Candidatus Ruthia magnifica str. Cm (Calyptogena magnifica): one gene and its partner. The protein of the gene in region 1 purifies or fractionates together with the protein of each later gene. This does not show direct contact. Links are inferred from orthologs where the notes say so. Each region holds a gene or a part of one and is shown on either strand. Other genes may lie near its edges.

Region 1 (12,678 bases):
GTTTGCAATTCTGACCTTGCAAAAACTTGCTCCAAGCGATTACAATGCTTAATTTCAGACAACAATTGATTACCGGAGTAACCACTAACACACACTTCCAAATGATATTGCCAAGGTAAATCAGGTACAGGAGAAACAATCACAATACGAGTTGGCTTAATATTTTTCTCATAGCCATAACCCCTTACGCTTTCACCACGAGAAATTATAATTTTAACCACAGCTTGGTCTAACTTAGAAATAGTAAATGCTTTAGCAATTTCCTTAAGCCAAATAGTCTCACTCACTGGATAAATTTTTAATTTATCGTAACCTTTTTTCAACCTTGAAAAATGCTTGGACCAAAATAACAATTTAGCATCTTCAATTAAACAAGTTTCAAACAAACCATCACCAAATTGTACAAGACGATTAAGTACGCTGAGCTTAGTTTGTTTTTTCCCATTAATTAATAAAGTGCTATTCATAAGATGACATTATAATTCAACGCATGAAATTACTATCTTAATATATGAAAAATCACTTAAAAAATAAATTTTTATCGTTTGGCTTAATACTCTCATCAAAAAAATAACGCAAAGCCAAAGACTTTCATGAAAAAAACTGTTCAACAGTTTATTAGCAATCTAATTGATAGTGTTAAAGATTTAGCACCCATTATAGGTGTGATTACTTTTTTCCAAATTGTTGTGCTTCAGCAAAGCATTCCCAACTTAATGGATATTATGATTGGAACAGGATTTATTTTATTAGGTTTAACTTTATTCGTCTATGGACTCAAGCTAGGACTGTTTCCTATTGGTGAAGTACTAGCTTATAGTTTTGTCAAAAAAGGGTCAATTTTTTGGTTGCTTTTATTCGCCTTTGCCTTAGGGTTTGGCACCACAGTAACAGAGCCCGCTCTTATAGCGGTGGCTAATGAAGCAGCTAAAGTTGCTCATCTGGGTGGTATTGTTAATACACAAACAGAACTCAATAGTTATGCACAAACATTACGTTTTACTGTGGCTATCTCTGTGGGTCTAGCTGTGGTGATTGGCGTGTTCAGAATTTTAAAAGGCTGGCCAATACAATACTTAATTATTGGTGGTTATCTTTTGGTGATTATCACTACGTTTTTTGCACCAGACTTTATCATTGGCATCGCTTATGACTCAGGTGGTGTGACGACCAGTACCATTACTGTACCGCTGCTCACTGCACTTGGTGTTGGCTTAACAAGTTCAATTAGTGGCAGAAACCCGTTAACCGATGGATTTGGCATGATTGCCATTGCCTCATTATTACCCATTATTGCAGTAATGTTATTTGGTATATTGCTATGAGCATAGTGGATAACTTTATCAGTATGTTTTGGAATGTAGCTCCTATTGTAATGGTATTACTTGGTTTCCAAATCATCATTCTTAAACAAAAAATACCTCATTTAAAGAAGATTATTATTGGGTTTATTTTGGTGTGGATTGGGCTCACTTTATTTATTGTTGGATTGGAAAAAGTACTATTCCCTCTAGGAAAATTAATGGCAAATCAGCTTACATCAAGTAATTTTATTGGTAGTGATGCGCTTAGTTGGAGTGATTATTATTGGGTTTATATCTTTGCAGCTAGTATTGGCTTTGCCACAACCATTGCTGAGCCATCCTTACTATCGGTTGCTATTAAAGCCAATCAAGTCTCTGGTGGTTTCATTAAAGTATGGCCCTTACGAATTGCAGTTGCCATTGGTGTGGCTGTGGGTATTGCCATCGGCAGTTTTCGCATTGTGACTGGATTGCCATTGCATTATTTTATTATTGCTGGCTACATTGTAGTACTGATACAAACCTATTTTGCACCTAAAAATATTATTGCACTTGCCTATGATTCTGGTGGTGTCACCACATCTACCGTAACCGTACCACTGGTTGCAGCCCTTGGACTTGGACTTGCAAGTACAATTGATGGGCGTTCTACACTCATTGATGGTTTTGGTTTAATCGCTTTTGCCTCACTATTTCCAATTATGAGCGTAATGGCTTATGTACAAATTATAAAATTTTTAAAACAAGATAAAAAATAGGAGACATTATGCATTTTAAACTGATTATCGCTTTTGTTGATTCTGACAAAACTGACAAAATACTTGAGGCTGCTAGAACAAAAGGTGCCACAGGCTCAACCATTATTTCTCAAGCTCGAGGAGAAGGTCTCAAACACAACAAAACATTTTTAGGGCTCAACATTGAAACACCTAGAGATGTCTTATTGCTACTTGTAGAACAACACCTTTCTAGAGGTATACTAGAAACAATTTCTGATACAGGTCACTTTGAATCCAGTCCACAAGAAGGGATTGCGTTTCAAATCGATGTAGAGGATGCTGTTGGCGTCATGCATCAAATTCATGCACTAGAACACACTATAGAGAAGAAAATATAATGACTAACAATACAACACCAATCCTAGTAAAAGATGTTATGTGGACACAAGTCGATATTGTTGATTCAAAATGTACCGTGCAAAATGCACTTAATAACATGCAACATAAAAAAACTAAAATGCTTTTGGTTGATAAATCTCATGAATATGACGAATACGGCGTAGTACTGATTGCTGACATTGCCTCTAAAGTCATTGCTAAAGACCGAGCTCTTGACCGAGTCAATGTATATGAAATTATGAATAAACCTGTCATCTCAGTTCGACCTGATATGGATATTCTTTATTGTGCAAGGTTATTGACAAATTTTAGCTTATCTCGTTGTCCAGTTTTGGATAATGGAAAAATTATTGGCGTGGTTGGTTTAACCAATATTGTTTTTAATGGTTTACGAGTTGTATAGTAAAAAAATATTAGAAAATTAGCATATAGTGATACATTTACTATTTTATTTTAACCTGATAGAATGCTGAATTATTTTAATTTTAACAACAGGAAAGAGAAATGAGTGGAATTGTCAATCTAGTTAAATGGCTATTAATTATCATCGGCACCATTACAACTTATTATGCCGTATCACTACAAATCAAATACGATGGTGTGACTGGAAAGATTATTAGTGAAATAATTTCACCAAAACTACATCCAGAGTCTATGGCAAAAGTTTATATGCCAATGACCAACACTTTACTTGATACAGGTGATACTGCCATGGCCTCTATTGTACGTGTAAAAGTAGCTGACGATGTTTCAAATTCTGACGTTGAGGAAGCAATGGAGAGTATTGCAATTGCTGAAGGTATACGTTCTGTGGGTATGTTACCCTTATCAGAAATGGTTGAATTACAGACTGGTAAAAAACAAAGATTTTTAAAAATTTATCAATACTGCTCACCACGTATAGCTATGACTATGGTTGACCATTCAGATGCATTTTCAGCCTACCTACCTTGTAGACTCGCATTAATTGAAGACAAGCAAGGGCAAAGATGGATCTATACATTGGATATGAATGCCATGATTTACGGTGGTGCACCATTACCAGATTTTTTGCTTAAAAAGGCATTGGCTGTTCAAAAAATGATAATTGCTATTCAAAATGGTGGTGCAGAGGGTGATTTTTAGAAAAAAAACTATCGTTATATTCAAAAATCGTCTTTTAGACCGGTTTTTTATGTCAGAATAAAAATTTAAACATACAGAAAATTAAATCCATTCATCACGAATTAGATTTTAATGTTACGATTGATACAATACACACGTAAAGACCTTGTGGCTAGTTATTTAATTGAAAATAATGGATAAATTGCTTTTATTAATACAGGTGCCATCTTTCAATACCAAACCTTTTAACCACACTAAATGCAAAAAATATTAGCCGTAAAAGTATCAACTATATTCTATTAACCCACATTCACCTAGACTATGCAGGTGTGAATACAAATGAACTTATCAAACATATCTACCTAAAGCCATGGGTTTTTGTCCACGAATATGGTTACAAGCATTTAATTGACCCATCAAAATTACGTGCAGGTGTTTTTCAAACCTATGGTGAATTATTTTTTAAACAATTTTTAGGTGATTTAATCCCCATATAAAAATAACGTATCATCATTGCCAAAAATAATGATGAAATAACGTTTGGAAAAGCGGATATTAAGATTTATCGATAGCTTGATACTAACCAAAGTAAACTCATTTCCCCACAAATTGCCCATATATAATTTGACCCAAAAATGTGGAAAAACCATAAATTAGTCAATGAATTTTAAACTAAAATTCACTTATTTAACACACTTTAGCTGCATTTATTTTAATCAAAATTCAATCCATTGTATGCTCATTGAACATATAATGGATTGAATTATTATCAACACCTAAAAAATATAACATAAATCGTATTAAGGCTATTAAAGAAATCCTTCTCAACCTTATAACTACTTTGCCAATATGCCAATAAACTAAAAGTGATTTAGAAATTTGCGCCGAAGATATTGATGTTTGGCTAGATAAAGACACTTAATAATAAATTCAATTACTTTCAACTTAAAGTTGAAATGTTGACTATTTAGGAAACCAAATAACCACCTTTGGTGAATATTTACCATTCAGATTCATTCGACAATAACACGTCCACCTCACCTTCTTGAATTTACATCAATATCACCCTACATTATGATGCCCAGAGTTTTCTTGCTATCATCAGCAAATTGTATAATGCAAACTACTTACCTTACTATCAAAATAAATATTATAATCTTAAACTTGATTCATAATAAATTGCGTTAATAGCGATACTGGACGGCCTGTTGCACCTTTTTTTTCACCACTTACCCATGCTGTACCAGCAATGTCTAAATGTGCCCAGCGATAATCTTGGGTAAATCTGGATAAAAAACAACCGGCAGTAATAGAGCTTGCTTCATGCCCACCAATATTTGCCATATCGGCAAAATTTGATTTCAACAATTCATCATACTCATCTTCAATGGGTAATTGCCACACGCCATCAAGTGAAATTTTAGAAGCGCAGATAATATCATTAGCCAAATCTTGGTCATTACTCATAAGCCCAGAATTATGCTTACCTAGTGCAATAATTACTGCACCTGTAAGCGTAGCAACATCAATCACCACGTTTGGGTTAAATTTCTTAACATAAGTAAGTGCATCGCACAAAATAAGACGCCCTTCTGCATCTGTATTCAAAATTTCAATCGTTTGCCCTGACATAGACTTAACAACATCACCAGGCTTAGAAGCATTATGTGCTGGCATATTCTCAACTGCTGGAACCACAACAACCAAATTAATATTTAGCTTAATTTTCGCAATAGTACGCATTGTTCCTAATACAGAAGCTGCACCACACATATCATATTTCATCTCATCCATACCTGCGCCAGGTTTAATCGAAATACCGCCACTATCAAAAGTAACGCCTTTGCCCACTAGTACAATCGGCTTTTCATTGCCATTACCTTGGTAACTTAAACTAATGAGTTTTGGCGGCTCAATTGAGCCTTTAGAAACTGATAATAACGACCCCATACCAAGTTTATTCATGTCCGCTTCTTCCAAGATTTCATATTCAAGGTTAAACTCTTCAGCTAAGGACATGGCCGTATCTGCCAAATAACTAGGTGTACAGACATTAGGTGGTAAATCCCCTAAATAGCGTGTTAAAGACATACCATCAGCAATTGCCTGGCCTTGCATTAAGGCACTAGTATTATCCATAGTAGATTGAATAGCAATATGCTCAATATCACTGCCTTGCTTATCATCACCTATTTTTTGAACTTTATAAGTCGCATTATGCATTACCTTGGCAGTTATTTTATGCACCCATGACTCATTAAAACCTATAATTTTAACACTTTGAATCATCAAATTTTTTGCCTTAATTTCAGCAAGTACAACACTCACAGTGTTCAATGTTTTAACATAGGCTTTAGCATCTACAGGCGTATCGCCAAGACCAGCAACAATCACTTGTTTAGATTTAAAACCAGAAACCAAGCTCAATAATAGCACTCTTTCAGATTTAGGCTCGAAATGATTAAGTGTTATCAATTTTTGAATATTTTTATCATCAAAAACCGTATTAGAATTACAAAAGACAACTACACTATCACCTTCAAAGCATTGAACTGTTTCATTAATCAGTGAAAATTTCATCTTAAAACCTCGTTAAAAAATATAATACCTGTTTTTCTACTCAAAAAGGTAAAATTAATAAGTTTATTCAGCCAATGATTTCATCATGCTTAAATTACTATTCATCACAACCGTCTTATTTTCTAATAATGCTTTTGCAGACAAAAACGCAATTATTAACACTCTGTATCCATTTTTTGGCACGATTGACAAACAATATATTATCAACACACCATTAAGCGATATTTTTGAGATAACTCTCCGTAATCTCATTGATTCTCTTTTAGTATCTAAAAATGATCGTTATTTAATCCAAAATAATGTTGTTGATTTAACCACTACCGCTAGACAACTTATACCAATGAATGGTAATGTTAAATTGATTAAACAGGCCTTAATTAACACAATTGATGATCACGACAAAATCATTTACCCAGCAAAAAATGAAAAATATATTATCCATGTATTTACTGATGTTGACTGTCCATTTTGTAAAAAACTTCATAATGGTATGAAGCAGATGAATGATTTAGGTATTACTGTTAAATATCTCGCTTCGCCACTTGCATCCTTACACCCAGCAGCGCAAGGAAAAATGGAAAGAATTTGGTGCGCTGATGACCCAGTCAAAGCGATGGATGATTATAAGAAAAATAAAATTATACTCAACTTAAAAACTTGTCATAATCCAGTAGCTAACCAATTAGCAATTTCTAAGCAACTAGGTGTAAATGGTGTACCTACCATCTTCTTAGAAGATGGTACGCATTTACTTGGTTATATGACACCCGCCATTTTGTTACAAAAAATTAAAGCAACAATTGGCAAATAATATCACTAGGTTTATTGCACTAGAGGCGATTTATTCCGTCATTATCAACAAAAAATCGCTCAGTGCTTTTAACTACCCAAAAGATAATGACACACCCTTAATCAAATCTTTGGTTTTTGGTACGATTCGCTTTTATCATCAACTGAATGATATTGTTTCCAAACGACTTAAACACTCATTTAAAAAAGAAGACCTTGATGTTCACTGTTTGATGCTTTTGGGTGCTTATCAATTACTTTATTCAAAAATTGCTATACATGCCAGTATTTTTGAAACCGTTAATGTTGTTAATGCGCTCAATAAACCTTGGGCAAAAGCTTTGGTGAACGCTATACTTAGGAAAATTGATCGAGATAAAAAAATACTTCAACAACAAGTGCATTACTCGCACCCAAGCTGGTTAGTTAAAAAAATTAAGCGCGACTATCCAAATGATTTTGAAACAATTTTTAAACAAAACAACACCCAAGCACCTATGACTATTCGCGTACACACCTCGCTTAATTTAGACCATTATCAACAACAACTACAACAAGAAGGTATCTCGTCTCAAAAACTCGCCATAACGCCACAAGCCTTGGTGTTAGATAAAGCCACTACAGTATTTAACTTAGTAAAGTTTGAACAAGGAGCTTGTTACGTCCAAGATGCATCAGCCCAGTTGTCTGTACCACTATTAAATCCAAAAAATACTGACTTAATCTTAGATGCTTGCAGCGCACCAGGTGGTAAAGCTACGCATCTGTGCGAATTAGCACCACAATGCAAAGTTATTGCGCTTGATAATGATAATAAGCGACTCATAAAAATAAGCCAAAATGCACAACGTCTTAAAATAACAAATATCCAAACAATACTAGGTAGTGCACAAAACCAAGATTGGTGGGATAGCCAACTATTTGATAAAATTTTATTTGACGCACCTTGTTCAGCCACAGGAGTTATTCGCCGTCACCCTGACATTAAGCTTCTACGCAAGCCTAAAGACATCACCACTTTAGTTGTTCTACAAAAAAATATTCTTGAAAACCTATGGCAAATGCTAAAACCAAGTGGCATACTGCTATATGCTACTTGTTCAATTTTAAAGGTTGAAAATGAACAACAAATCAAATATTTTTTAAACACTCACTATGACGCTAAAGAAATCAAAATAGAGCTAGATTGGGGCATTAATACTACCGTAGGCAGACAACAACTACCCACTGATAATTTTGATGGCTTTTATTACGCCAAAATAATAAAACTAACATAAAGTAAATTTATCTAAGTTCATTTTTTCTACTAGCTTTAAAAGGTTTGTCAACAATGATAAATTTTGTAAGTTACTCATTGTCATTAAAGGATAATTTAAAGCTTAATTTATCATAACTTGTTATTTTTATGGTGTTGTTATCTTCTTGTCAAAATTCAAAACTAATCAGAGGAAGTTGGTTCAACCTCTATACCAAGAATATCGCCTTTAATTTTTGCTCAAGGCAGGTGTAAGTGAGTTGAATGTCATAACCTGATAAGACCTTTTTAGTATTATCAACGATTGTCTTTTTTTATCTGAGAGAAGTAAGCTAATCTTGGAAGAAGATTAAAGTCTTTACTATTATCGTTTAACTCAGAGATTGGTTGAATAATTTTAATACTGTAGTCTAGCTTTTTTGAACTAAGTTCATGAATGCTAATGTTCAGTACGACCAGAACCAAACTGATTAAAAAACTTAATAACTCGAGTTTTTAATCCTGAAGAAATTTTATTGTTTAACTTGTTAGTATTATCTAAGTCTGCAGAGTAGAGCGTTACATAAATGTACTACCAACTTCTTTGAGTTGGTATTTGTTTTACTGTCTTTTTTATCAACAGAGATTTGATTGTACTCAGTGTTTAAATCTAGATAAACGGATTTATCAAAAATATCAATGACTTGTACGCCAATGAAAAATAAAAATATAGAAAAGTGAATACAAGAACGTTACTGAGTTTAAGAATTTTAAAACTTAGGAGCACACGAGTGGTGGTTTAAAAACCAAAGAAATTTATGGGTATTTTTTATACCATAGAGAGCTAGAGAGAAATAAAAAAAATATTACTCAGAATTAAAATAATTGTATTATTAACGCTAACCATCCAAATCAGAAATACGTAATTCAAATTAACACAGATCATACTAGAATACAAAAAATTATTTTAAATAACGTCGTTAATTTACAAAAACACTACGGTATTGACAATGTTAATGTTAATGTTAATATTCTAGTCTACAGCCCTGATTTAAGCATATTAACCAAAATCAATAAAACGCTGATCGTGTTGAACCCATAGCAGCGCTTATCACAATACAATGAAAAGCGTTAAGTGCAAAAGGCAAGTTTACAACACTAACAGGAGGTTAATACCGTACCCTCTGGTGGCTCGTATGGGGAGTTACAATAACAAAACTATTTTTACATTCGCCCTTAAGTTTTAAAAGGGTACTTATTGAGTGCTTTTTATAGATTAAATATTATTTTTCTAAAGCAATATCCAGAACTTCATCGATCCATTTTACTTGAATAACTTTAAGTTTTCCTTTGATTTTATCAGGCACTTCAGACAATTCACGCTCGTTATTATCAGGGATAATCACTGTTTTAATACCACCACGCAATGCGGCTAACATTTTTTCCTTCAGCCCGCCAATTGGAGTAACCTCACCTCGAAGTGTAATCTCCCCCGTCATAGCAACATCAGATTTAACTTTTCTACCCGTAAGTACTGATACTAGTGCCGTAATCATCGCTGCACCTGCACTAGGTCCATCTTTTGGCGTTGCACCATCAGGAACATGAATGTGAATATCTAGTTTTTCATCAAAATTCTCATCAATACCAAATTTCTTGGCTCTACTTCTAACTACAGATTTTGCTGCTTGAATTGATTCTTGCATAACATCACCTAATTGGCCTGTATAGTTGAGTTTGCCTTTACCTTTATAAGCTGTCGCCTCAATGGTTAATAAATCCCCGCCCACCGAAGTCCAAGCAAGCCCTGTTACTTCACCCACTTGATTATTTTGTTCAGCTAGTCCAAAACGAAATTTCCTAACACCTAAATATTTTGCCAAACTTTTAACATCAATATTAGCTTTGGTTTTACGTTTTTTTAAAACCACTTCTTTAACTACCTTTCGACAAATGGTACTAATCGTTCTACTCAAACCACGCACACCTGCTTCGCGTGTGTAATAACGAATAATGTCTAAAATAGCGCCATCTTGGAACTTAATTTCACTATTCTTAATACCATTGCTATCCATTGCTTTTTTAGTTAAATGGCGCTTGGCAATTTCAACCTTTTCATCTTCAGTATAGCCAGACAATTCAATAATTTCCATTCTATCTAAAAGCGGCTGTGGTAAATCAAGTGAGTTGGCAGTTGCCACAAACATGACTTGTGATAAATCATAATCGACTTCTAAATAATGATCATTAAAAGTATGATTTTGTTCTGGGTCTAACACTTCTAACATAGCCGAAGAAGGATCACCACGATAATCACTTGCCATTTTTTCAATCTCATCCAACAAGAAAAGTGGGTTTTTGACCTTCGCTTTTTGCATTTTTTGTATGATTGATCCTGGCATGGCACCAATATAAGTACGCCTATGACCACGAATTTCTGCCTCATCTCGAACACCACCAAGTGCCATACGAACGTATTTACGATTAACCGCTCTAGCAATGGATTCGCCTAAAGATGTTTTGCCCACACCTGGAGGACCTACTAAACACAAAATATTAGCCTTATTATGAGTGACACGTGTTTGTACTGCTAAATGCTCTAAAATACGCTCTTTAACTTTATCCAAGCCATAGTGATCATCATCAAGAATTTTTTGCGCCTTATTAAGATCCTTGTTAATAACAGTTTTCTTTTTCCATGGCATATCACATAAGTTTTCAATATAAGTGCGAATAATAGAAGCATCAGATGAGTGTGACGACATACGCGAAAGCTTCTTTAGCTCGCTTTGTGCTTTTTCCTTAGCCTCTTTTGACATTTTAGCTTTATAAATACTGGCTTGTAATTCTTCAATTTCATTTTCATCTTCAGCTTGGCCCAATTCTTTTTGAATAGACTTCATTTGCTCATTCAAATAATAATCACGCTGATTAGACTCCATTTGCTTGCGCACGCGTGATTGAATTTTCTTCTCAGTGCCTAACACATCAATCTCACCTTGAATGATCGATAAGATTTTATTAAGTCTATCTTGAGCATTATCATCACCTAATAAAGCTTGCTTTTCAGATACTTTAAGATTCAAATTAGCAATAATAATATCACTAAAACGCTCAACATCGCTAACCTCTTGTAACACTTTAAGCGCCTCTTCTGGTACTCTTTTATTTAACTTAATATAATTTTCAAAACCGTCTAATGCTAGGCGCATCATTGCTTTTATTTCAGTATCGTCATTTGACTTTAAACTAAATTCACTCAAACTCACTTCAGAAAAACCATCAACTTGTACAATTTTTTCAATCTTAGCGCGTCTGACTCCTTCAACCAAAACTTTGATGGTACCATTGGGCAATTTTAGCATTTGTAAAATAGTTGCTAACGTGCCCACTTGATGCAAATCATCGCCCAAAGGTTCTTCTACCTTGTCATTTTTTTGGGTCACTAAAAAAATGTATTTATTGGCCCCCATTGCTTGAGTGATCGCATTAACAGAGGTTTTTCTACCAACAAATAATGGAATAACCGTATGTGGAAAAACCACTACATCTCTTAAAGGCAATAGTGGAATATTACTTTTACTTAGATCAATTTGTTCGTTGGTGAGCTCTGTTCCCATAGCAATGTAACGCCTTTAAAGTTTAGTAATTTAGATAGATAGTGTTTAGTAACAAAGATTTCAAGTACCCAAGCCCCAAAATCATCCACTTTTTCATGATGGATATGTCCAATGTCATGAATATTACTACGGATATATGCACTACCAACATCCAGGTGAACTTTTGCACGAGTCATCATGCCACTAAGCTGTTCAGCTAGAGCTTGATGAAGAAAATCGATACCTTTTCCTGTTTGTGCTGAAAGCCAAACTCTATGAATATGTCCATTTTCATCACGATCCATGCGTGGCACAAAATTATCTAAACAATCAATTTTATTCATCACCAATATACTTGGTATATTACTTGCACCAATCTCAAAAATAATATCTTCAACTTGAGCAATTTTCTCAATATTATACTCATCAGCTGCGTCAACAATATGCAATAAAACATTAGCGCATTTAGTCTCCTCTAATGTAGATTTAAACGCATCAACAAGGTCATGAGGTAAATCTTGAATAAAACCCACGGTATCAACAATTGCTGCTTCTCCAGATGCAGGCAGTATCACGCGTCTAATGGTTGAATTAAGGGTTGCAAAAAGTTGATCGTTGGCAAATACTTCTGCATTAGTAAGGACATTAAACAAAGTTGATTTACCTGCATTAGTATAGCCCGCTAAAGCAATCATAGGTAATTCATTTTTAGTGCGTGATTTTCTACCCAAATCACGCTGTTTATGTACTTTATACAATCGCTTAGTAATATTTTTAATACGTATAGCAATTAATCGCTTATCAGTTTCTAACTGAGTTTCACCAGGACCACGCAGCCCGATGCCGCCTTTTTGACGCTCAAGATGTGTCCAACCACGAATTAAGCGTGTTGATAAGTGTTTAAGTTGTGCTAACTCTACTTGCAACTTACCTTCAAAAGAACTGGCACG
Region 2 (17,301 bases), 120 kb from region 1 along the record:
GCTAATTGAAGAAAATTGGCAAATTTAGAATGAGAGTGATTTAACTTAAGGAGAGAAACCAATGATCGACATCAATTCAACACCAATTACTAGTTTATTAGTAGAAGGTATTTCATACGTAGACATGCAAATATATGTCATCATCATGATTGCCCTAGTGGTTGTTATGACGGCATTAGATTTGCTACATAAGAAAAGTGCAACTTACTTTTTCAATACAGCGGCAAAGGCTGACAAAGATTTAGCTGCAGGTGATGCGCCATGTTCATTGGGCAAAGAAGAAGACAGACTTAAGGTATTAAGCGCTGGCGATAAAGTAAATATATTAGCAAGTACAGTTGTAGTGGACGTTGTAACAGCTGGTGAATTTAGCAATGGGCTTCGTAGATTTGTACATATTTTAACTATGTGGGGTTTCATTTTCTTTAATGCCTCAACTGCAATCATTATTTTTGGTACACAAGAAACTCAGGTATTAGCGCAAGTATGGAATGTTGGCGCAATCATGTTATTTATTGGTACATTTTGGTATTGGTTTGGCTTCAAAGTAGATAGCCAAGCAGAAGGTTATTCGTGGACAAAAATTATTCTTAAAAGAGATATGTTTAGTTTATCATTAATGGCAACTTCAGTAACTGCACTAGGTTGGAATATCTACGGTGGTGGTATTGGTGTGTGGTTTATCTTAGTTCTTTTTTCTACTACGTTTCTATTTGGTGGCGTATATTGGTCTAAATTTTCTCATATGTTCTTCAAACCTGCTGCTGCATACAATAGGCGTATTATCAAAGCTAATGGTACAAACGAGAACTTGCCTCACGAGACAAGAGACGACGTATGGCAACAAAATAGACATTCTATGGGGCTTCTAAAAGATGCACCGATGAATATGGGTCTTGGTATTAAGCGTGAAGCGCCTAAGCACTACTAAATTAATTAAATAAGAAGAGAGGAAAATAAATATGCCAACTTTTGTATATATGACTCGTTGTGATGGTTGTGGACATTGTGTAGATATCTGCCCATCTAACATTATGCACATTGATGATAAATATCGTCGTGCTTATAATATTGAACCAAACATGTGTTGGGAGTGTTATTCGTGTGTTAAGGCATGTCCACATCAGGCAATTGATGTTCGTGGTTATGCAGATTTTGCACCACTAGGACACAGCGTTCGCGTTATTCGTGATGAAGAGAAGGGCACCATTGCATGGAGAGTTAAGTTTCGTGACGGTCGTGTCAAGAACTTTTTATCGCCAATTACGACTCAACCATGGGGAACCAAGATTCCTGATTTTAGAAATGAGCCTGAGCCTAGTGACGACATGCGTAACTCGCAGTTATTGGCATTTGAGCCTAAATATATTCGTATGGATGATGGTGATATTCATACGTTAGAATCTAACGGTTTGAAATTTAAAGAAGGAGTGTACTACTAATGGGTATTAAAACAATTGTAGAAGACAATATTGATATTTTAGTTGTTGGTGCTGGTTTAGGTGGTACAGGTGCCGCTTATGAGGCTAGATATTGGGGTCGTAATAAAAAAATTATCATTGCAGAAAAAGCAAATATTAACCGTTCAGGTGCTGTTGCTCAAGGTTTATACGCGATTAACTGTTATATGGGCACTCGTTTCGGTGAGAATAATCCTGAAGACCACGTGCGTTATGCGCGTATGGATTTAATGGGTATAGTTCGTGAAGACTTGCTGTTTGACATGGCTCGCCATGTTGACTCTGCAGTGCATAAGTTTGAAGAATGGGGCCTTCCATTGATGAAGGATCCTAAAAGAGAAGACATTGGTGCTTACATGCGTGAAGGTCGTTGGCAGATTATGATTCACGGTGAATCATATAAGCCTATTGTTGCTGAAGCTGCAACTAAGCAAGTTGATAAAGTTTACAACCGTATTATGGTTACCCATTTGCTAATGGATGACGCACAAGAAAATCGTATTGCTGGCGCTGTTGGTTTTAACGTTCGTACTGGTAATTATCATGTATTTAAGTCTAAGACTACTATTGTTGGTGCTGGTGGTGCGTCTAATATCTTTAAGCCTCGTTCAGTGGGCGAAGGTATGGGTCGTGTATGGTATGCGCCATGGTCTTCTGGGTCTGCATATGGCTTACTAATTGAAGCTGGTGCGAAGATGACACAAATGGAGAACCGTATCGTTCTTGCTAGGTTTAAAGATGGTTATGGCCCTGTTGGCGCATATTTCTTACATCTTAAAACCTATACTCAAAATGGCTATGGTGACGAGTATGAATCTAAATGGTTCCCAGCACTATCGAAAATGGTAGGTAAAGAATATCTAGATACAGAGGGTCAGCATTTGTCTCATAAGCCAATTCCAACTTGTTTGCGTAATCATGCATTTATCAGTGAGGTAAATGCTGGTCGTGGTCCAATTCACATGGTAACAATGGAGGCATTTCAAGACCCTCATTTAGAAGAAGTTGGTTGGGAAAACTTCTTAGGTATGACGGTTGGTCAAGCAGTACTCTGGGCGGCAACAGACGTTGATCCTAAATACGAAAATCCTGAATTAACAACGTCTGAGCCATATGTAATGGGCTCACATGCCACTGGTTGCGGTGCATGGTGTTCAGGTCCTGAGGACGTCTCTCCTGATGAATATTTTTGGGGTTATAATCGTATGACAACAGTAGACGGTTTGTTTGGTGCAGGTGATACTGTTGGTGGTACGCCACATGCATTCTCATCAGGCTCATTTACCGAGGGTCGTTTGGCCGCTAAAGCGGCTTGTAAGTACATTGATGACGGTAAAGCAGAAGGGATTAGAGTATCTGACAAGCAAATTGCTGAGCGTAAAGAACAAATCTTTAAACCTTTAGAAAATTATACAATTGGTCGTAATGAAATTGTTGCTGGCACAGTATCGCCAAGTTACATTTTGCCAATGAGTGGATTACAACGTTTGCAAAAGCTTATGGATGAATATTGTGGTGGTGTTACTGTTTCTTATGTAACTAACGACAAATTGCTTAATATAGGCTTGAAGAAATTAGCTATTTTAGAAGAAGATTTAGAGCACATTGGTGCAGAAGATTTTCATCAGTTGATGCGTGGGTGGGAGTTAAGACACCGCCATCGCACTTCTGAATGTGTGACTCAGCATACCTTGTTCCGTAAAGAAACTCGCTGGCCTGGTTACTATTATCGTGGTGACGCTATGAAATTAGATGATAAAAACTGGCATGTATTGACAGTGTCTCATCGTGATCGTGTTACTGGTAAATATACATTAGAGAAGGCGCCTTGTTACCATTTAGTTGGTGAAAAAGATGAAAAATAGAGATTTAGTTTAAATTTTTATCTATTGTATATTTTAAGAAAAAACGTTTTATTGGAGTATTGGTGGATAAATGAATATTATTGATAAAACAGATGAGGAGATTTTAGCAATTGCGAGCCCAATGTGGGATGACTTAGTTAAATATTCTAATAATAGTAATTACGGCGCTTTTAGTCGTCATTTTTCAGAGGATTTTTTGCGTGGTGCCAATGAAATTGAAATGGGAAAACAATTTGCTCGTAGTGAACTAACTAAGGGTCTTGAGAAAAATGCAGGATATTTGGGTATGATCCGTCGTGGTCAGTATGTGACTGTATTGTATAAGCAAACTCACTCTAAAAAAGAAGGTGAATACTTAGGAAGGCTTGTACTTGGTTATGAAGATGATGTGGTTAAGATTTTTGGCACAACAATTTTTTAAAAGTTGTGAATAATGTTATTCAAGAAGCTAAATATGTTGAGCTTATCTATAAAGTTATTGATAAAAAAACAGGCAATGTCTTTTCAGAAATTGAGTATCCAGTCGGCTATGTGCACGGTGTTAATGATACACTAGGTAAACAAGTTATTTCTGAGCTAGAAGGCAGAAAGCAAGGCGATATCCTTGAAGTTAACATTGATGTAGAAAAAATCTATGGATCTCGTGACGAAACTTTAGTTTTTATTGATAAAATTGAAAACGTTCCACTAGAATATCAAAAAATCGGTGCCAAAGTTGTTATGGAAAATTCCAAGGGAGACTCTAAGGAATTTTTAGTAACTAAGGTAGATGATAAAACAGTCACCATTGATGGTAATAATCTGCTTTGTGGCCGTGAAGTTAAGTTTTTGCTTGAAATTCTTTTAGTGCGTGATGCAACGGATGAAGAAATAGAAGCGGGCGGCATGATAGAGAAGCAATCAGATATAGAACAATTATTAACAGTGCATTAATTATGAGTATTGACTTTACAGAATTAGAAATAAAGACCATTCAAAGTGCGGTTGATCGTCGTTGGAGAAAAGAGAAAATTGAGGCTAATTTAGCTAATATTGAAATTACCAAAGAAGGTGAAGACGAATCAACGTTTACCCCAGCGGTTGTTTGGGAAGATGAAAACTCAACTTTTATTATTTTAAAAATTGGTGTATTTTCCTACAAAAGTTTCTTTTATTATTTGACTGATCAGCGTTTTGACACTGGCGTTCCTGAATATAACGATTTGTACGAATGTGCGAATAAATTATTAAAAGTACAAGCGGATTTTATGCTAAGTAAAAATATCAAAGATTTAGGTTTACATATTCAAAAATAATGCTTATAAAAAAGTATAATGGATTTCCCTTTTGGTTATTTATATTGCTTCAGACGTAGAAAAAGAATCAATCATTCTCAATTTTAATGGATCAATTGATTGTTACAGAAAAGGAATAATCATAATTGCAACAATGTTAATAATCTTAATTAATGGATTAATAGCAGGACCTGCTGTATCTTTGTATGGGTCGCCCACTGTATCACCAGTAACAGCAGCTTTATGAGTATCTGAGCCTTTACCACCAAAGTGACCGTCTTCGATATATTTTTTAGCGTTGTCCCATGCGCCACCACCCGTGGTCATTGAGATTGCAACAAAAATACCCGTTACGATAGAACCGATTAGTAACCCGCCTAGTGCTTCAGCGCCTAATAGCAAGCCAACGATAACTGGAAATGCAATTGGTAGAATAGAAGGTAATATCATTTCTTTAATGGCAGATTTGGTCAGCATATCAACCGCTTTAGAATAATCAGGTTTTTGTGTGTAATTCATAATATCTGGAATTTCTCTAAATTGACGACGAACTTCATTGACAATATCGCCTGCAGCACGACCAACAGCCTCCATTGCCATTGCACCAAATAAATAAGGCACTAAACCACCTAAGAATAAACCAATGATTACTTTATGGTTAGATAAGTCAAATGCAATATCTTTGAATTGCTCAATAGTACGTAATTCATTAGTAAAGTCAGCAAACAATACCAATGTCGCTAAGCCGGCAGAAGCAATTGCATAACCTTTGGTTACCGCCTTAGTGGTGTTGCCAACGGCATCTAGAGGATCAGTAATTTTACGAATTTTTTCTGGAAGTTCGGCCATTTCCGCGATACCACCTGCATTGTCCGTAATTGGGCCGTAAGCATCAAGTGCGACAATAACACCTGTCATTGATAGCATAGCCGTTGCTGCAATTGCAATGGCGTATAAGCCACCCAGTTCATACGCACCCCAAATACTTGAGCATACTGCAAGTACAGGAAGGGAGGTAGATTTCATACTCAAGCCAATACCGGCAATAACGTTAGTACCATCACCTGTGAGTGATGCTTCGGCAACATGTTGCACAGGGCTATATTCAGTTGATGTGTAATATTCTGTTATCACAACCATAACAGCTGTTAGCACTAAACCAATGAGTGATGCGTAGAATAAATTTATTTCCATATTCATGTGATTGGTGATAAAATAAAAAGCAATCGCAGCCATGCCTGCTGAGGCGATTAAGCCTTTATATAGAGCGCCCATGATAGAACCATTATCGGAGACTTTAACAAAAAAAGTACCTACAATAGAGGTAATAATTGAAGCTGCACCTAAAGCCAGTGGATACAAAATAGCATTATCGCCCAAGCCTAGAACGCCTGCAAGCATCATAGTTGCAACAATAGTCACCGCGTAAGTTTCAAATAAGTCAGCAGCCATGCCTGCACAATCACCAACGTTGTCACCAACGTTGTCAGCTATAACTGCAGGATTGCGCGGATCGTCTTCTGGAATTCCAGCTTCAACTTTACCAACAATGTCAGCACCAACATCAGCACCTTTAGTGAATATGCCACCACCTAAACGTGCGAAAATTGAAATGAGTGAGCCGCCAAATGCAAGACCAATAAGAGCGTGCAATGCGTCTTTTTGTGCAACACCATATTCAATCATACCGGCGTAGTAACCAGAAACACCCAATAGTGCCAAACCAACAACCAACATACCTGTAACAGCGCCACCTTTAAAAGCAACTTGAAAAGCAGTATTCATGCCGTTATTGGCTGCTTGCGCTGTGCGAGAATTAGATTTAACTGATACGTTCATGCCGATGTAGCCTGTTACACCTGACAATACTGCACCAACTAAAAATCCAAGACCAATGGTAACGCCTAAAAAGTAAGTAATGATGATAAGCAAAACAACACCTACTATGGCAATGGTTGAATATTGACGATTTAGGTAAGCATTTGCACCTTGTGTAATTGCATCTGAAATTTCTTTCATTTTGTCACTACCTGCAGGTTGTTTGTTAATCCAAATAATTGTAAATAGACCGTATAAAACAGCGATAATTGATGCCGAAATGGCAAGGATAAGAATTGTATCCATTATTTTATTTTCTCCTTTTGGTTGTGTGCAAATTTTCTTCAGGATTGATTATAGTTAATAATTGCCTGTATAGTAAGGGGATAATCTAATAATTTAATAGAATCGGTTTATGTCAATTATTGAGTGCTAGTTCTTGTTCCAATATTTGGTTTTAATACCATGACCTAAATCTATTTCAATTAAGCGAGATCTAAGTTTAAGTAGTTTTTTAATGAGGGAGTGGTTGGCTTTCATAAGCTTAAAACGTCTTGGATATGGTTAATTACGACGGTTAAAAGTTGTTACCAATTGAATTTTGTAAAAATGGTAACAATGAGTCTATTTTCATCATTGCGATAAGTAGGCTGCTTAAATGTGGGTTTACTAGCAACAAATGACTGGAACATTAGAGTTTCTTCTTAACATTTGGATAAAAACTGCAATAATTAATTATACTCTTTCCAAAAATGAATATTCTTTTCTTTATTGTTTGCTTAATAGCCGTTATTTTGAGTTAAATCTTGAAGATTTTCAGGCGAGTTTAAAAAAATTGTTAGGTTTTATTTCCTATGACACATCTAAAAGAATGGGACGAAAGGGAATGTTAATTTCTCTTGTACTAAATTTATTCAAAGAGATTAAATTGCTTAATTTAGTTGTGCGTAAACACGATCTCTAACTTCGTCAAGAGTGCCTACGCCAACAACTGCGCCATATTTAGGGGCATCACTATTTTTATTCATCCAAGATTGATAATAATCAACCAATGGTTTGGTTTGCTTATGATAGATGTTTAGACGTGCACGCACCGTATCTTCAGCATCGTCCGTACGTTGTATTAGTTCTTCGCCAGTAATATCATCAATGCCTTCAACCTTGGGTGGATTATAGACAATGTGATAAGTGCGACCTGATGTTAAGTGAGCACGACGACCAGACATGCGGGCAATAATATCTTCATATGGAACTTGAATTTCAACCACAAAGTCAATTTTAACACCATCCGTTTTCAAAGCTTCTGCTTGAACGATTGTGCGTGGAAAGCCATCAAATAAAAAGCCATTTTTACAATCATTTTCCTGGATTCTTTCTTTAACCAAACCGATAATAATATCATCAGAAATTAAACCACCTACATCCATAACTTTTTTGGCTTCAATGCCTAATGGTGTGTCTGCTTTAACAGCTTCACGCAGCATATCGCCAGTTGATATTTGGGGGATTGAATACTTTTGACAAATGTTAGTTGCTTGAGTGCCTTTGCCTGCGCCCGGAGGGCCTAATAAAATTATGTTCATTTTTTCTCCTTGTCTGTTTTATTTAATATTTTTTTGTTAAAAAAGAGACCTTGGCTCCTTGTAGTAATACCTAAATTTCGAATGTGGGTAATTTTTTATCCGTCATTATTTTTTTCATCACCACATAATCAGGCAAGCCATTTTTGTATGGTGGATAGTCTTCACCTTCGATAAGTGGTTGTAAATATTCACGGCAAGCGTCAGTAATACCAAAACCATCGTTAGAAATGTAATTCATGGGCATCATTTTTTCAACGTTAGCGACATCTTTTAACTCACCTGAGCCAATCTCCCAAGTGTAGGGATTATTTGAAGTTCGAATAATGGTAGGCATGACTGAATTTTTACCTTCAAGTGCCATGTTAACAGCTGCTACACCTAATGCATAAGCTTGTTCAACATCGGATTTTGAGGCTAAGTGACGAGCAGCACGTTGCAAGTAATCTGCAACTGCCCAGTGGTATTTATAACCCAAGGTATCTTTGATTAAATTAGCAACAACAGGTGCTGCACCACCAAGTTGTGCATTACCAAAGTCATCATGAGTGCCTTGTTCTGCCAGGAAACAGCCATCTGGCCATTTTGCACCTTCGGATACAACGATTGTGCAGTAATTAAATTCTTTGACGTTTTTGTTAACTTTAGCTAAAAATTTCTTTTCATCAAAATCAACTTCTGGGAATAAAATCACCACAGGAATTGAATTATCAACCAATCCCCCTGCTGCTGCAATCCAACCCGCATGACGACCCATGACTTCAAGGACAAAAATTTTAGTTGAAGTTGCTGCCATTGAGGCGACGTCAAAACTGGCTTCCATAATAGAAACAGCAATATATTTAGCAACCGAGCCAAAGCCAGGGCAATTATCTGTAATTGGCAAATCATTATCCACTGTTTTAGGCACATGAATCGCCTGAATTGGGTAGCCCATTGATTTAGATAATTGAGATACCTTTAAGCAAGTATCTGCTGAATCACCACCGCCATTGTAAAAGAAATAACCAACATCATATTCTTTAAAGACTTCGATCAATCTTTCGTATTCAGCTTTGTTTGTCTCTAAAGATTTCATCTTATAACGACAAGAGCCAAAGCCACCAGAAGGGGTATGTTTTAAGGCTTTAATATCAGCATTAGATTCTTTAGAAGTATCAATTAAATTTTCAGTTAACGCGCCAATAATACCATTTTGACCTGCATATATCGTGCCGATTTTATCTGGATGTTTACGTACTGTTTCAATCACGCCACAAGCTGATGCATTAATTACAGCAGTTACACCACCTGATTGTGCATAAAAAGCATTTTTCATAAAAAATGTTTCCTACAATAAAAAACTAATGATTATACTTTATAAACTAACAATTTTCTTAAATATGTTTAAGGTTTGTAAAACTTTGACTTAATTCAAAAAAATTCTTTATTTAGAAACAAGTGGATAAGTAATTGTGTGGTATTATCTACATATTCGTGTACCAATTTATTACGCAATGGTTACGTATCTATCCAATTGTCAGTATTAATAGCTCTAATCGATGTAAATTATCAATTGCAGTTTTTTGGATTTCGCCAGATTACTTGAGGAAAATTAGTAATAATTTATCCATAAACGTACCCTCAGTATGAAAATTTAAACATAAAAGATTCTAAATCTATCCATGCCTTCAGGCGCTTGTAAGGTATTTTTTTATCACTTAGTATTTAAATTTTCTTGAGAGAATAAGCCTACAACTAGGCTTTTTACCAGCAAATCCTCTTTGTTAAAAAAAACATAATTTGGTTAATTTTATCATTTGAATCACTCATAATTCTACCCCTATTTTAAGCACTTGTTGTTAAATGACATTTGGTATTTGATGTGGGTCTAGGATAATAATGTCGATTTTTTAAGCACCCAATTGTTTTATAAAAGCGTATTACTTTACACGTTAAATGTGTAGTTTCTCTAAATTCTAGTAATAAATTAATATCACCCTTTTTAAGGTTATCATCTATTTTTTAGCTAAATAGTTTAACTGTTGCTTGATGGTTAAATTGTTTTCCGGTAGTTTCTTTAATGGTATTTTTTGTAAATTAGTTAATCTTATATGCTAAATTTATTAATTAGTTATGGACATATACTTCGATAAGCATTATTGCTATTTTCAACATAAATAACAATTGTAAGTCCTTACGAGTCACCACTAATAACTACGTTGCTAGCTCGAATTTACCCAATTTCTCCTTCTGACGATTAAATTACGACACTGATGGACGTGTTATCATTCCAAATATCGATTTTAAATGACGAACAACTGACTTCAATTTTTTTGAGATAACTAAAATTGCATTAGCATCAATACCGCTTAAATTCATAGAAGAGCCTGCATAAACCTCAATTTTTGCTTATTAATATTGATCGTGTTGTTTTTGCCTTGTAAAGATACTGAGGTATTGCCAAACACAATTAAATTAGAGTCTTTAGTAGAATTGTTAGTATCATTTTGGGTGATATTTAGCGTATTATCTGATTTTAAAATCATATTGGAATTAGCACTGGTAACAATGCTTGAGCCACAAATCGTTGCTTTACAATTATTTAAAACATAACCATCAGTAATACATTGGTATCCTTTAACGTAATGATTGAATTATTAAAAATTAAAATGTCATAATTGCGGCCATTCAGAACGATGTCTTTTAAATAACCTCTATTAGTAACCTTTTGAGTATGATAACGGGGTCGTGTTAATGATTAAATTTTATAAAATTAATGCTCTATCGTTAACCTCAATGGTTGCGTAAATGTATTTGTCGAATTATTTTTGTAGCTAACTAGACTAGTTACGTTGAAGTTATAACTTTCGTTTGTTACACTGCTAAATCCAGTTACATTTAGATCATTATGGGTTTGCCTTGAATGGTGAGACTTTTACGTAGATAGATATTGTCAGTATAGATGTCAGAGATTTCAATAATAACCTTGCCATGCAAGAGTACTATTCAATGGCTTGTTGTAAAAAGTCAGCACTAGAGTCAATACTAATGATTTAGTTGTCTGCTATATTATCTGCTGGGGCTGAATCACCACCAGAGCCATTACTATTTTCTAAAGTATTTGCAACTACCATAATCTGGTGAGTGCATTGTTAATATTGTCAAAATTTGTTACAATGCCGCCATTATCCTCTAAGTTTTTAACACTTGTTTCTAAAGTGATAAGATGACCATCATTAGTATTCACTGCAACTTTAATGGCTATGAAGTTGGTATTAACCAACCACATCACTTGATAAAAAAGTATTGGGCATGGTAATGGTGTTTGCCAAGTAATACCTGTTAATAAATCTGATACTATGGTTAAAACCTCCACCAATATTACTTTCTATTGGTGTGCCATTTAATGTACCAGTTGCAGTATTAAAAGCTGACCAACTGGGTTTATATTGAATACTGAAGTTTAAACTATCACTCTCGATATCATTAGCCGTTGTACTTGACTCGAGCTGCAAGTAATGGTGGGTGTATTATTTACAAACTCAATGGTAATATTAATAGCAATTGTGTCATTACCGTCGTTGCCATCATTTATATGAGCCTCGAAATTACCATTGTAATTAGTACTTGGTGTGGTGTTTCTACTGACTAAAGCTGTACCATTTTTGTAGCATTAAAGATAAGTGTCCAAATTAGCGTATCGTTATCATCATAAGTGGCGTCAATATTTACTACGCTAAAGGTAATTGGCATACTATTTTCCTAATGATTATTGAAATATTCTAATTTTTGGTAAGTTACTGGCGTATCATCGATGTTGATAACTGTAATGACAAAGGATTATTCAATATCGGCATTTTTACCATTATTAATACCAGTGTTGCTATTGGTTGGCGTGTCACTTAGTTGTTTTGTACTCTCATTTAGTGTTAGCTAAAAAACGGTTGTATCGTCTATTTTATCGTTATCAGTAAAGATAATTTGATATCTGTAACTGGTCTTCGGTTGCTTAGACCGATACTTCTGAGGTGAAAATTAGTGTAAGTTAAGGATTGGTTTGGGGTTTTAGTCAGTAGTATAAAATACACCACCAGCATCTGTATCAATATTATTATCTACATTCTATCAGTATCAAGTTGTCCAGTGTTGTCTAATGAGAAGGCATCATTGGCATTGAGCGTACCATAACCGTCTAAATCGGAATTAGTTTATGCAAGTAATCGTAACCTCTATCATTGTTAAATTTTCTATATCTATGGTGGGTAGGTTCATCTAATAAAATTTGCTTGATTTATCCATGTAGTTAGTCCTTCCAAGACTGAGTGGTATTAAAGTACTTTGGTTTGTTCTTCTTTAGTGTTAGTTGTATTGTCAATTAGTGGTGAGGCTTGAAAGATGCTCATTAAGTCATTCAAGCAAAAACTAAGGGTAAATTTTACCTGTATCTAATACAGTTACAAATTTTGCTGAACTTGCACTTGCTTTTTAGATGATAATATCAACCACCTTTGAAATTAGCTTTACTGGTATCAAGCGTGTAAATCTTAACTACTAAGGACTATTTAACATAAACCCATAAGCACATTGAATAATAGCTTTAACAAAATATTAAGTCAATAGAGGGGTTTATTAGCATTGTTACTTAAGCAAACATATAAAAGGGGTGACTTTTCATTCTTGAGAGTGACTAACTTCAAGAATGAAGTGTTTGACACTGCCATGATTATGCATTTTCCAAGAAGAGTCTAGATTGATAATCCAAGGTTTTTCTTAATCGATGGCTTGTTTATTGGTGTTGTCCATAAATGATAATTTTTGCATTTAAATAGGCTTAATTTTTTACTAAATTTAAATATTATTACCCTAAATAACAATTAATTTTTACCTGTGCTTGAGTGTTTAAAAGGTTTGTGCATCAATAATATCACCAGCATGGATGATAATATTACATTGATTCATTTGTTTAACAATTTTTAGATGAATAAAGCCGCGTGTTTATCTTTTATAAATGTGTCTTAATGGGTAACGTTTGTTCGAAAGTTTCGATGTTAATAAACCCTCTATTGATTTCATACTCATTTTAGAACTGGGTTTGTTAATGGCAATGATGGTATCAATGCCGTATTGTTTGGCGGCACTTAGTACAGAAAAAGAATCGTCAAAAAAGATACTTTTTTGTTTGTTCAAATGAATCGTTTTGTTTAGTTGGTGCCAAAAATCTTGTTCTTCTTTAACCACGTTATAGTTATGTGATGAAATAATGGCATTAAAATACTGTGATAAAATTAGTGACCAGAATTTTTAATTGAATGGTTTTTATATGAGCGTTAGTGACTAAATAAATACGCTTTTTATGTTGTTTTGCTTATTCTAAAAAGTCTAGTACAAACGGGTGTATTTGGATTAAATGAGCCATATTTTCTTTGAGTTTGGCGATATCCAGTTTGAACACTTTTTACCAATAATCCAAACAATACCAATGTAGCCTTCCCTCTTACGCTCGAAGAATAGGATAGATTTTATCTTTTGATTGTTGGTGTGTCAGGTTGTGCTTATTGGCAAAGATCAAGGGCATTATATTCCATTCAAAAATGTAAATCAAAATGCAAGTCTAGTAAAGTATACCGTCCATGTCTAATAAAATGGTATCTATTAAAGACCAGTCAATGTTATTTTCTACGCCAAGTAGTGTCATTAGCATTATCCTCTAGTACAATGCCAAGCTCGGCTAACTTGTCTCTAATTTGATCACTTAGTGCAAAATTTTTATCGGCTCTGGCTTCATTTCTGCTAGTAATTTTTACATCAACCTCGCTATTCGATAAAGAAATACCTTGTTTTAAGAATTTATCTGCGTCCATTTGCAAAATGCCAATATAATCACCGAGTTTTTTTAATAATTGTGCTAAAGCATTGGCTTGATCAACGTCCTTTTTGCGTTGTAAATTGACTGTTTTTGCCAGTTCAAATAAAATGCTTAAAGCGATGGGTGTGTTAAAGTCATTATCAAGCGCTTCATTAAATCGTACTGAATAGTCAAAATACATAGGCACTTTCTCAGTTACCGTGCTAGAAGTATTTAGACCACGAATGGCAGTGTATAAACGAGATAATGACGACTTGGCTTTATTAAGATTATCATCTGAAAAATTAAGTGGACTGCGATAATGAGAACTCATGATGAAATAACGCAAGGTTTCGCAATTATAGCTTTCTAATATGCTACGAATGGTAAAAAAATTATTCAATGATTTGCTCATTTTTTCATCATCAATATTGACAAAACCTATGTGCATCCAAGTATTAACAAAAGTGCAATTATTCGCACCTTCAGATTGAGCGATCTCGTTTTCATGATGTGGAAAGGATAAATCCATACCACCGCCATGAATGTCAAAATGATTGCCTAAGTGATGCGTGGACATGGCAGAGCATTCAATATGCCAACCAGGACGGCCTTGTCCCCAAGGGGAGTCCCAGCTTGGTTCGTTGGGTTTAGACATTTTCCAAAGAACAAAATCTAGCGGGTTTTTTTTGGCACTTTCTATCTCAATTCGAGCGCCCGCTTCAAGTTTATCAATATTTTTCCTTGAAAGTTTTCCATAATTTTTAAAATGGCGTACTGAATAATAGACATCACCATTATGAGCTTGATAAGCAAAGCCTTTTTCAATCAGTGACTTTATCATATAAAATATTTGCTTCATTGCATTAGTTGCGCGTGGTTCAACATCAGGTGGTAACACTCCAAGAGCACGCTCATCTTCGTGCATGGCATCAATAAAACGATTAGTCAATGCATATATATCTTCTTTATTTTCAATAGCGCGTTTGATAATTTTGTCATCAATGTCAGTAATATTACGTACATATTCAACATTTGGAAAATATCGTCTAAGATGGCGAATGATGACATCAAATATTACCAAAATTCGTGCATGACCCATATGGCAATAATCATAAACCGTCATTCCACAAACGTATATACCCACTTTATCAGCATTAATTGGACGAAAAACTTCCTTTTGTTTACTTAATGTATTGTAAATTTTTAGCATAAAACGCTATTTTACGTGAGTATCTGTACGATTTTGTCTTGTTAATAACAAAGCTCTTGCTTTTTATATAATTTATCAGTATAAAGTAGCTGTATAATCAAGATATTTAATTATATACAGGAGAAATACATGAGCGTTTTAGTTACACAACAAGCTCCAGATTTTACGGCTGCTGCCGTTTTAGCGGATGGTTCGATTGTTGATAATTTTCAACTTTCTAATCTTAAAGGTAAGAAAATTGTGTTGTTCTTTTATCCACTAGATTTTACTTTTGTCTGTCCTTCAGAGATTCTGGCATGTCACCACAGAATGATGCAGTTTAATGACAAAGGTGTTGAAGTGATTGGTGTTTCAGTAGATTCACAATTTACGCATAACGCATGGCGCAACACTGCACCAGCAGATGGTGGTTTGGGTGTTATTGATTTTCCGTTAGTGGCTGATACTGACCATTCTATTATGGAGGCTTATGGTATTGTACATCCAGCAGGTATTGCACTTCGTGCATCGTTCTTAATTGATGAGAATTTTGAGGTACGTCATCAAGTAGTGAACGATTTACCATTAGGCAGAAATATTGATGAAATGTTGCGTATGGTTGATGCGCTTGATTTCCATACTGAGCATGGTGAAGTTTGTCCTGCGGGTTGGAATAAAGGTGACGAAGGTATGAAAGACACACCTGCAGGTGTGTCTGATTATTTGTCAAAACATGCCGATGAATTGTAATTAAATTAAATGGGATTTAAGCTCCTTTTTTATGGATTATTATAGGGAAAATAGGTAATAAAAATGAAAAAATATAGGTGTATTGTGTTCGATTTTTGGTGTACGATGAATATTTAAGCGTCCAAAAGAGTGGATTGAACTAGATACAAAATGGAAGGGTATTTCTGAGGATTGGGCTGGATTGTTAGACTAGTGAGTAAATGGTTGAAATCTAGTAAAATAACTTTTTTAACGCCGATGTATAAGGTAAGAAAAATGTTAAAAGTATTAATATTGCCAGGCGATGGTATTGGCCAAGAAATTACAACGCAAGCACTTAAAGTGATTGATTGTTTGAATGCAGATTTTAATCTTGGCATGATGCTTGAACATGGTCTAGTTGGTGGCAATGCTTATGATGAAACCGGTTCTCCTTTGCCACAAGCTACACTGGATGCTGCACGTCAGTGCGATTCTATTTTATTAGGCGCTGTAGGTGGCTATCAATGGGAGTTTTTAGAGCGTGATTTGCGACCAGAACGAGGCTTGTTAGAGCTACGTGCAGAAATGGATTTGTTTTCTAATTTACGTCCTGCGATTTTATATCCCCAACTTGTTAACGTTTCTACGTTAAAAGAGGAAGTGGTGTCAGGGCTTGATTTAATGATTGTTCGTGAGCTGGTTGCGGGCATTTATTTTGGTAAACCACGAGGCGTTGAAATCCGTGATGGGCAAAAATATGGGTTTAATACAGCTGCTTATTATGAGTTAGAAATCAGACGTATTGGACGCTCAGCTTTTAAAATTGCACAACTGCGTAATAAGCGTGTTTGCTCGATAGATAAAGCAAATGTGTTAGAAGTATGTGAATTGTGGCGCGAAGTGATGACGGATGTGGCTAAAGATTATCCAAATGTTGAACTTACTCATATGTATGTGGACAATGCTGCAATGCAATTAGTCAAAGCGCCTAAGCAATTTGATGTAATGGTAACTTCAAATTTATTTGGTGATGTGTTGAGTGATTGTGCAGCAATGTTGACCGGTTCAATCGGTATGCTGCCGTCAGCCTCTCTTAATCAAGACGGGTTTGGTATGTATGAGCCTATTCATGGTTCAGCGCCTGATATTGCGGGCAAAGATATTGCCAATCCTTTGGCAGCTATTTTATCGGTTGCTATGATGTTGCGTTATTCGCTCAACCAAGCGAGCTTGGCGTGCAAAATTGAAGCGGCAGTTAATACTGTATTAAATAAAGGTTATCGTACGCAAGATATTGCAATAGAAAGTGACTTGGTTGTTGGTACGAATAAAATGGGTGATTTAGTGGTAGAGGCATTGGTATAAAGATTGTGTATTTATGACAGAGTTTTCAAAAGCGACTAACGATGCTAGCATGGTATCATAAATTATCATTGACGATAAACGTATCGATGGATTTAGCGATTTAATTGAGTTATATATGAATGGATTTTTTGGCTAATCATCCTGGGTTATCATTCAAGGTTTATAAATCTAACACTTTCAATCTCAAGTAGCATTTTGCCGATATGTTT

Evidence for each region.
Region 2: the proteins of RMAG_RS01090 (region 1) and RMAG_RS00490 purify together in Escherichia coli (affinity purification with mass spectrometry, with the first as the bait; 2 studies listed by BioGRID). This does not show direct contact. The link is inferred for Candidatus Ruthia magnifica str. Cm (Calyptogena magnifica) from one-to-one orthologs.

Annotation. Positions count from the first base shown.
Region 1 is NC_008610.1:220,278-232,955, reverse strand. What follows is about bases 5,105-8,054. They hold RMAG_RS01090 (DsbC family protein), read left to right. Parts: upstream 5,105-6,191; coding sequence 6,192-6,917; downstream 6,918-8,054. Other genes in these bases: rsmB (16S rRNA (cytosine(967)-C(5))-methyltransferase RsmB), read left to right, coding at 6,907-8,054; RMAG_RS01095 (leucyl aminopeptidase), read right to left, coding at 5,105-6,106. Also shown: pabC (aminodeoxychorismate lyase), read right to left, coding at 1-467; RMAG_RS01125 (DUF1538 domain-containing protein), read left to right, coding at 594-1,325; RMAG_RS01120 (DUF1538 domain-containing protein), read left to right, coding at 1,322-2,062; RMAG_RS01115 (P-II family nitrogen regulator), read left to right, coding at 2,071-2,421; RMAG_RS01110 (CBS domain-containing protein), read left to right, coding at 2,421-2,825; RMAG_RS01105 (DUF302 domain-containing protein), read left to right, coding at 2,927-3,547; RMAG_RS05780 (hypothetical protein), read left to right, coding at 3,856-4,023; more of RMAG_RS01095, read right to left, coding at 4,685-5,104; more of rsmB, read left to right, coding at 8,055-8,172; lon (endopeptidase La), read right to left, coding at 9,413-11,749; ribosome rescue GTPase HflX, read right to left, coding at 11,713-12,678. UniProt on the Escherichia coli protein: Acts as a disulfide isomerase, interacting with incorrectly folded proteins to correct non-native disulfide bonds.
Region 2 is NC_008610.1:102,836-120,136, forward strand. Bases 2,783-5,504 are described here. They hold RMAG_RS00490 (FKBP-type peptidyl-prolyl cis-trans isomerase), read left to right. Parts: upstream 2,783-3,751; coding sequence 3,752-4,258; downstream 4,259-5,504. Other genes in these bases: aprA (adenylyl-sulfate reductase subunit alpha), read left to right, coding at 2,783-3,325; RMAG_RS00485 (hypothetical protein), read left to right, coding at 3,396-3,746; RMAG_RS00495 (hypothetical protein), read left to right, coding at 4,261-4,620; RMAG_RS00500 (sodium-translocating pyrophosphatase), read right to left, coding at 4,723-5,504. In the rest of the region: RMAG_RS00470 (hypothetical protein), read left to right, coding at 62-931; aprB (adenylyl-sulfate reductase subunit beta), read left to right, coding at 963-1,442; more of aprA, read left to right, coding at 1,442-2,782; more of RMAG_RS00500, read right to left, coding at 5,505-6,723; adk (adenylate kinase), read right to left, coding at 7,350-8,000; RMAG_RS00515 (6-phosphofructokinase), read right to left, coding at 8,071-9,315; RMAG_RS00520 (hypothetical protein), read left to right, coding at 10,404-10,592; RMAG_RS00525 (hypothetical protein), read right to left, coding at 11,107-11,355; RMAG_RS05950 (HAD-IA family hydrolase), read right to left, coding at 12,975-13,217; cysS (cysteine--tRNA ligase), read right to left, coding at 13,649-15,037; RMAG_RS00540 (peroxiredoxin), read left to right, coding at 15,167-15,766; leuB (3-isopropylmalate dehydrogenase), read left to right, coding at 16,022-17,092. UniProt on the Escherichia coli protein: Folding helper with both chaperone and peptidyl-prolyl cis-trans isomerase (PPIase) activities. Chaperone activity prevents aggregation of unfolded or partially folded proteins and promotes their correct folding.